Regions from separate parts of the Gottschalkia purinilytica genome, predicted to be linked through region 1. Evidence: riboswitches for the same ligand, from Rfam matches in the RefSeq annotation. Region 1 holds a riboswitch; each other region holds the start of a gene.
What was found. Region 1 has a riboswitch for S-adenosylmethionine ahead of CLPU_RS05010 (bifunctional homocysteine S-methyltransferase/methylenetetrahydrofolate reductase). Riboswitches for the same ligand answer to the same signal wherever they lie in the genome.
Positions count from the first base shown of each region.

Region 2: it holds a riboswitch for S-adenosylmethionine, as region 1 does, so the genes downstream of both, metA (homoserine O-acetyltransferase MetA) here and CLPU_RS05010 (bifunctional homocysteine S-methyltransferase/methylenetetrahydrofolate reductase) in region 1, are expected to answer to the same signal.
Region 3: it holds a riboswitch for S-adenosylmethionine, as region 1 does, so the genes downstream of both, metK (methionine adenosyltransferase) here and CLPU_RS05010 (bifunctional homocysteine S-methyltransferase/methylenetetrahydrofolate reductase) in region 1, are expected to answer to the same signal.
Region 4: it holds a riboswitch for S-adenosylmethionine, as region 1 does, so the genes downstream of both, CLPU_RS00960 (O-acetylhomoserine aminocarboxypropyltransferase/cysteine synthase family protein) here and CLPU_RS05010 (bifunctional homocysteine S-methyltransferase/methylenetetrahydrofolate reductase) in region 1, are expected to answer to the same signal.

Region 1 is NZ_LGSS01000004.1:27,118-29,324, forward strand. Features, by position in the region: gene CLPU_RS05010 (bifunctional homocysteine S-methyltransferase/methylenetetrahydrofolate reductase) at 1-839, opposite strand, end outside; SAM riboswitch class I at 953-1,056, opposite strand; gene CLPU_RS05015 (helix-turn-helix transcriptional regulator) at 1,436-1,672, shown strand; gene def (peptide deformylase) at 1,673-2,125, shown strand.
Region 2 is NZ_LGSS01000001.1:142,483-144,689, reverse strand. Features, by position in the region: gene CLPU_RS00740 (shikimate kinase) at 1-160, shown strand, start outside; gene aroQ (type II 3-dehydroquinate dehydratase) at 165-599, shown strand; SAM riboswitch class I at 683-784, shown strand; gene metA (homoserine O-acetyltransferase MetA) at 848-1,759, shown strand; gene CLPU_RS00725 (DNA-3-methyladenine glycosylase) at 1,920-2,207, shown strand, end outside.
Region 3 is NZ_LGSS01000002.1:155,708-157,914, reverse strand. Features, by position in the region: gene CLPU_RS02520 (COG2426 family protein) at 1-411, shown strand, start outside; SAM riboswitch class I at 681-783, shown strand; gene metK (methionine adenosyltransferase) at 968-2,149, shown strand.
Region 4 is NZ_LGSS01000001.1:199,320-201,526, forward strand. Features, by position in the region: gene CLPU_RS00960 (O-acetylhomoserine aminocarboxypropyltransferase/cysteine synthase family protein) at 1-1,160, opposite strand, end outside; SAM riboswitch class I at 1,231-1,334, opposite strand; gene CLPU_RS00965 (M15 family metallopeptidase) at 1,656-2,207, opposite strand, start outside.

The DNA of each region.
Region 1 (2,207 bases):
TCCACTAAACTTTTTATGTGATTTGGTGTTGTACCACAACAACCACCTATTATTTTAGCTCCTAGTTTACTAATATCTACTACAATATCTCCAAAATATTCAGGGTTATTTACATAAACCATTCTTTCATTTATGATTTCTGGATAACCAGCATTAGGTAATGCCGAAATTGTATCACTAAAAATATCCATATTCTTTAACAATCTATATAAGTGAGTAGGTCCTGATCCACAATTAAATCCATAAGCATCTATGCTTTTTATTAATTTTAATTCATCTATTATACTTTTGATACTAATACCTTTTCTAGTAAATCCATCTAGTGTAACTGCAAATTGAGTTAATATAAAAGCATCACTATTTTTACTTTTTATATATTCAGATATCTCTTTTAGATAATCTATCGTACCAAAAGTTTCAAAAACAAATATATTTTCTCCTAACTCCATAAATGTATCTATAATGAATTTATATTCGTCTAAAATATCTATATCATCTTCTTTTTTAAATCTAGATTCATGAATAGGACCTATACTAGCACCTATAAATACATCTGTTCCTTCTGTAGCTTTCTTAGCTATTGTATATCCTTTTTCTATTATTTCTTTCACCTTTTCTCTAGTTACTCCTAAAGATATTGTGTTAGCAGAAAAGGTATTAGTTCTAATTAATTTAGCCCCTGATTTAATGTAGTCTACATGAATGTCTCTTATCACTTGCGGCTTATTTATATTTGCAAACTCGCAGAAGGATACTTTATCTCCTGTTATTTCAGAATAATATGTTCCCATAGCTCCATCTGTAATTAAAATGTTTTCTTTTAAGTATTCCTGAAGCATTTGTTTCTCCCCTTTTTTAATAGTTAATCTTTAGCCTTTATCGATAATTTATAAATAATAGTAAAATAAAAAACTCTTTCAAGATGAAAGAGTTTTATTATCAAATGTATTTCACCTCATCTTCCGACAAATATCGCAGGATTTAGCACCACGTATCTAAATAGATACAGGTTGCTGGGTTTCACAGGGCCAGTCCCTCCACCACTCTCGATAAGAGATTTGTATTTTATTGTTATTTATTTATATCAAATTATAACATATGTCTGTTAAGTGTCAATAGTATTTTTCACTTTTCATGTATAATTAAACAATTATTATATTAGATATCTTCTTACTATATTAACAATTCATACCCATATTTCAAGTTTATAATCTGTAAATATTATAGTTTTCTTTTTAGTTATTTTGAATATATATACAATATATTCTTAGATCTTTCATATATCTATCTTTGAAATTTTTACTTTTAAAGTTCTTATAGTATATTCATTAAAATTAGTACTACTTTTATAAAAACAATATGTAATGTCTACTTGACATCAAAACAGAGTGATGATATATTCACATGTAAGGTTAACATTACAGAGGTGGTATTAATGAAAAATAGATTAAAGGAACTTCGTGAACGTTATGGATTAACTCAAGAACAATTGGGAGAACTTATAGGAGTATCAAGACAAGCAATTAACGCTATTGAAACAGAAAAATTTGAACCTTCTATATGGTTGGCTTATGATATTTCTAAGATATTTCACTGTTCCATAGAAGAAGTTTTTCTTTTTGAAGAAAGCGAAAAAAAATCAAGATCACAGCAAAGTAGAGGTGTCGTTTAAATGGCATTTAGACAAATTAGACTTTTTGATGACGAAATATTAAGGAAAAAAAGCAAAGAAGTTGAAGTAGTAGATGATAAAGTAAGACAACTACTAAATGATATGGCAGACACTATGTACAATACAGAAAATGGTGGAGGATTAGCTGCCCCACAAATAGGCGTATTAAAACGATTAGTTGTAATAGACATGGGACAAGGACTTATAAAATTAGTTAATCCAAAGATAATTAAAGAAGAAGGAAAACAGAAAGTTATAGAAGGATGTTTGAGTATTCCTAATACATGGGGAAAATTAATAAGGCCAGCAAAAGTAACAGTACAAGCATTAAATGAAAATGGTGAGGAGATTATACTAACAGGTAAAGGAGATTTAGCAAAATGCTTTTGCCATGAAATAGACCATTTAGAAGGTATTCTTTTTACTGATTTAGTCACTGAATATATAAAATAACTCTATTATGTTCATTAAAATTAGTCTATATCAATGAAATTACTAGTAATATCAAGAAAAATCACTTATGAATTTTATTCTA
Region 2 (2,207 bases), on a different contig from region 1:
GCTTAAAGATGGTAAGGAAAAAGTATATGAACTATATGAAGAAAGATATAAGTTATATAAAAACTACTGTGACTATGAAATAATAAATAATGAGGATATGGATTGTGCTGTTAACAAGCTTATAGACATAATTAAATATAATATTCTTGGAGATGAATAATAAAATGAAAATACTAGTAATAAATGGACCTAATATAAACATGCTTGGTATAAGAGAAAAAAATATATATGGAACAGAAAATTATGAAAGCATGTGTTCAATATTGAAAAGTAAAGAGAATGATTTTAATATAAAGTTAGATATTTTACAAAGCAATATAGAGGGTGAAATAGTAGGTTTTATACATAATGCCTATGAGAAGTATGATGGTATTATAATTAACCCTGGTGCTTATACACACTATAGTATAGCAATATATGATGCTTTAAAATCTGTAGATATTCCTACTGTAGAGGTTCATATTAGTAATGTTCATGCGAGAGAAGAGTTCAGAAGAAAATCAGTTACTGCACCGGCTTGTATTGGACAAATAAGTGGCTTTGGAACTTACGGATATGAATTAGCAATATTAGCATTATTAAATAATATAAAAAAATAGTTTGAAGATTGAGAATTTTAAGAAAAATCTTGACATAAGCTTATATTATTAATATAATAATTGCAATAGACATATAAATATGGTACTCATCAAGAGTGATGGAGGGACTGGCCCTATGAAATCCGGCAACCAAGTTTATACTATGGTGCTAAATCCAGCGGTATATGATACCGAGAAGATGAGAGAATTAGAAATTAAACTTCTTTCATCAGAAAGAAGTTTTTTTATTTTAGAAAGGAGAAGTAACTATGCCAATAGTAATACCTAATGAACTTCCAGCCTATAAAATACTGACTAATGAAAATATATTTGTTATGGGAGAAAAAAGGGCGTTAACACAAGATATTAGACCACAAAAAATTGTAATTCTTAATCTTATGCCCACTAAGATAGAAACGGAAACTCAGCTACTTAGACTTTTAGGAAATACTTCACTACAGGTAGAGATTACACTACTGCATACAGCAACATATCAATCTAAGAATACTAGTAAAGAACACTTAGGAAGTTTTTATAAAACTTTTGATGAAATAAAACATAAAAAATTTGATGGAATGATTATAACAGGAGCTCCTGTAGAACAAATGCCATTTGAGGAAGTAGAATATTGGGATGAATTAGTGAGAATATTTGAGTTCACAAAGACTAATGTTACTTCTACTTTCCATATATGTTGGGGAGCACAAGCAGGTCTTTATTATCACTATGGAGTTAATAAATATTCAGTGGATAAAAAAATATTTGGTGTATTTCTTCATAAAGTAAACGATAAGAAAAATAAGCTTATGAGAGGTTTTGATGACTTTTACTATGCTCCACATTCAAGGCATACAGACGTATTTAGAAAAGATATAGAAAATGTACCTGAGTTAGAAATACTGTCAGAATCAGATGAATCAGGAGTATATATAGTTGCTACTAATGATGGTAAACAAATATTTGTAACAGGTCATTCAGAGTATGATCCTTTTACACTAAAAAAAGAATATGACAGAGATGCATCTAAAGGACTAGAAAACGTGGAAATACCAAAAAATTATTTTCCGAATGATGATCCTAACAAAGAGCCTATTGTAAGATGGAGAAGTCATGCTAGTCTATTATATTCAAACTGGTTGAACTATTATGTATATCAAGAAACACCATATTTACTGGATTAAGAATTATTTGCTTACAAAGTTAAGACTTAGTATAATGTCTATGATAAATCTCTAATTTTTCAAATATTTAATATTAATTTTGAAAAGCTAGAGATTTTATTATTTTTTTAGATTATTAAGTTATAATATATAGTAAATATCGAGAATTTAAGGAGGAAAAATGAACAGTAAACTTGATAGAAAATTTTATAATAGAGATACAATAGAGGTAGCGAAAGATTTGTTAGGAAAGCTATTGGTTTATCAAGTAGATAATAAGAAACTAATAGGAAAAATAGTTGAAACAGAAGCATATATGGGGCCTATAGATAAAGCAGCACATTCCTATGGAGGAAAAAGAACACCAAGAGTAGAAGTTATGTATGGTAAACCTGGGGTGGCTTATATATATCTTATATATGGAATGTATAATTGTTTTAATGTAGTTACAAGAGAGGAAGGAAGACCA
Region 3 (2,207 bases), on a different contig from region 1:
CCTATATCTGAATTAAGAGGGGCTATCCCTTTCGGAATATCATTAGGGTTAAGTCCTTTAAATAGCACTATTATAAGTATAATAGGAAATATAGTTCCAGTACCATTTTTACTTATACTTCTAGAACCTATTTTTAAATACTTTGAAAATGTAATAGGAATAGGACGTATACTTACATGGGCTAAGAATAAAGGAATGAAACATAAAGAAAAGATAAAAAAATATAGTGTATTTGGACTTTTTATATTAGTTGCTGTTCCGCTTCCGTCGACAGGTGCCTGGACTGGATGTGTGGTAGCCACGCTTTTTAAAATAAAGTTTAGAGATGCTATGATAGCTATAATATCTGGAATAGTTGCATCAGGAATAGTAGTATTTCTATTAAGCTATAAAGTAGTATCATTACTTTAGTATAGAAGTTGGAAACTGATTTAATACATTAGAAATAATTACATAATCGAGACTTGTGCTTCTTTTAGAAAATAGGTTTTATAATATGAAATATATGTTTTGGTTAATACGTTGACTATAATATACAGACGCTATGTTAAGTTAAATCTTAAATAGACAATAAATAACCAAAATAACATAATATGGAATATTTTATACGGGAAAGCATTGACTTTGAAAAGCTTTTATGGTAGAATCATGTCAGTATAAATAGAATGAAAAACTTGATTACCTTATCAAGAGAGGTGGAGGGAATAGGCCCTGTGAAACCCGGCAACCGATAATCTAAGTCGGTGCTAAGTCCTACAGAATTGAAGTTCTGGAAGATGAGGTCTTTGTCTAATAAGAATGATAACCTCTTCCTTTTGGAAGGGGTTTTTTATTATATTATCATTAAAAAGTTAATATGATAAAAACTTTAGACGAAATTAGTAAATATTTACAATAAAGCTTAAGATATATTTTCAATATATTAAATAGCAAGCGAGAAGACAAGTATAGGGAGTGATAATTTAAAATGAGAAAATGGCTATTTACCTCAGAATCAGTAACAGAGGGGCACCCAGATAAAATATGTGATCAAATCTCAGATTCCATATTAGATGCTATACTTACAAACGATCCAGATGCCAGAGTGGCTTGTGAAACATCTGTTACAACAGGATTAGTACTTGTATCAGGAGAAATAACAACTAAATGTTATGTGGATATTCCTAAAGTTGTAAGAAAAACAATAGAAGATATAGGGTATACTAGAGCAAAGTATGGATTTGATTGTGATACTTGTGCTGTACTTACTTCTATAGATGAACAATCACCAGATATAGCTATGGGCGTAGATGAAGCTTTAGAACATAGAGAAGGTAAGGTAGATGACTTAGATTCAATAGGAGCTGGAGACCAAGGTATAATGTTCGGTTTTGCATGTAACGAAACACCAGAACTCATGCCACTTCCAATAGCTCTTGCACATAAACTAGCTAGAAGGCTAAGTGAAGTTAGAAAAAATGGTACGTTAGACTATTTAAGACCAGACGGAAAAACTCAAGTTACAGTAGAGTATCATGATAATAAACCAGTTAGAGTAGATGCTATAGTTATATCAACTCAACATTGTCCTGAAGTAGATTTAAAAACTATAGAAAAAGATTTAAAAGAACACATTATTTCTAAAATTATACCAGCAAACTTACTTGATGATAATACTAAATACTATATAAATCCAACAGGTAGATTTGTAGTAGGTGGTCCTCAAGGAGATGCAGGATTAACTGGTAGAAAGATAATAGTAGATACTTATGGTGGGTATGCAAGACACGGAGGAGGAGCTTTTTCAGGAAAAGATCCTACAAAAGTTGATAGATCAGCTGCATATGCTGCAAGATATGTTGCAAAAAACATAGTTGCCGCAGGTTTAGCAGATAAATGTGAAGTTCAACTTGCATATGCAATTGGAGTTGCAAAACCAGTATCTATATTGGTAGATACTTTTGGAACTAACAAAATTGAAGAAAGTAAAATAGAAGAATTAGTAAGAAATAATTTTGATTTAAGACCTGCTGCTATTATAAGAGACTTAGACTTAAGAAGACCTCTTTATAAACAAGTAGCTGCTTATGGCCATTTTGGAAGATCAGATATTGATTTACCTTGGGAGAAAACTGATAAAGCTGAAATTTTAAGAAAACAAGGTTTGTAAAAAATATACAACTGTGTTTGAAATAAAGCTCGTCATGAATTGACGAGTTTTATTGTTC
Region 4 (2,207 bases), on a different contig from region 1:
AGTTGCTGATGCGTAGTAGACGCTGGATGTATAATAAGTGACTTAGCATCACCTACATTTGCTAAATGTGAAAAAATCTTAACTGACTCAATCAATTTCTTCCCTGATTCATATCCACCTTTTACTCCAAATGTAAATATTGATCCTGCTCCTTTAGGAAGATATTTTTTAGCTAAAGTGTTATATTTACTTGATTTAAGACCTGGATATTTAACCCATTCTACTTTAGGGTGATTTTCCAAATATTCAGCTACTTTTTTAGCATTGTCTACATGTTTCTCCATTCTAAGAGATAATGTTTCTAACCCTTGTAATAATAAAAAGGCGTTGAATGGAGATAAACATGCTCCTATATCACTTAAAAGTGTGTTTCTTAATCTTGTTATATAAGCTGACTCACCAAATTCATTATAGAATGATATTCCCTTAAATCTAGGATCTGGTTCTACCATACCTGGAAATTTACCATTATCCCAATTGAATTTTCCTGAATCTATTACTATTCCTCCTATAGCTGTACCATGACCACCTATAAATTTTGTAGCTGAATGAACAACTATATCTGCACCAAATTCTATCGGTTTACACAGGTATGGTGTAGCAAAAGTATTGTCTACTATTAATGGTATATCATTTTTATGTGCGATTTCAGCCACTTTTTCTATATCTACAACATTTATTTCAGGATTTCCTATAGTCTCTATAAATACTGCTTTTGTCTTATCATTAATACTATTTTCTATTTCTTCAAAGTTATCTGGATTTACAAGTTTAACATTAACTCCTAAGTTCTTTAGAGTATGTGTAAAAAGTGTGTAAGTACCTCCATAAAGTGTAGATGCAGCAACTATTTCGTCACCATCTTTAGCTAAACTAAGTATAGAATAAGTAATTGCAGCCATCCCAGAAGAAGTCACTAATGATCCTACTCCACCTTCTAGTTCAGTTACCCTTCTTCCAAAAGTTTCTATAGTTGGATTTCTAGTTCTAGAATATATAAGCCCCGCTTTTTTCAAAGCAAATAAATCTGCTGCTTCCTGTGTATCTTCGAATAAATATGCTGCTGTTTGATATATAGGTACAGCTCTAGACTTTGTCTCGCTGTCAACATTTTGTCCCCCATGAACTTGAATAGTCTCAAATTTTAAACTACTTCCCATATTTAAACCTCCCCTAATTTTTATGTAATAAAAAAATCTTCCTCAGATAAAGTAGGAAGATTGTTCTTCTTTCTTATCTGCCAGGATATACCTGCTGGATGTAGCACCTTCAAGAAAAATATCTTGGGTTGCCGGGCTTCATAGGTCCAGTCCCTCAGCCACTCTCGATAAGAGATATATAATTGTTTTGTAAATAGTCAAATTGTTAAAAACTTAAATAAATTATAGCAACTAATATACTTTGATGTCAACTTATTATATTAAATTTTTTAAATTTCTATCGGAATTCTATGTTATCTTTTTTATATTGTCTATAGTTTCATCCTCTATACTATATCTAATGATATCAATAATATCATATCTCAATTTAAATATAACTCATTCTCTTTAATGGAAACATCTATATCTAAAATATTTATATATTAACTTTACGATTTTTCAATTTATAAATTTTTATTATATATGTATTAAAGAGATATTAATAACCTTAAACTATTAATAATCTATATTCTTTTCAAAATGCTGATAATCCTTAATATATTTCCACTCTCCTCCCCATATCCATCCTCTTTTCTTAAAAGCTAAGTATAATGCATCATCTTTTACTATCATTCCTTTTCTTACATTACTTCTATCTATATAATCTTTACTACTAATAGGAAGTATCTTATCTTTGTTTATATAGGGATTTTGTACTGGATTTATATCTATTGCTACTCCATAGGCATGTTTTGAAATATTGTTACTACCACTTGCTATATTTCTATAACAAAATGCAGAAGTATTATTATCTTCCATGGACAATTTATCATTAGCTTCATATTCGTCTATTATTTTTATCTTATCTATTGGATATTTTACATAGTACAGTTCTTTAAAAATATCTACTATTTCCTTGGAAACTTTATTGTGTACTACTAATTCTCCTTTATGTATCTTGTTATCAAATCCCCAATGTAAGACTTTTATATAACTAAGATCATCTAAACTTATATTATTATTTTCATGCCATGATAATCCTATCATTTTCTTTTTTATTTCTTCAGG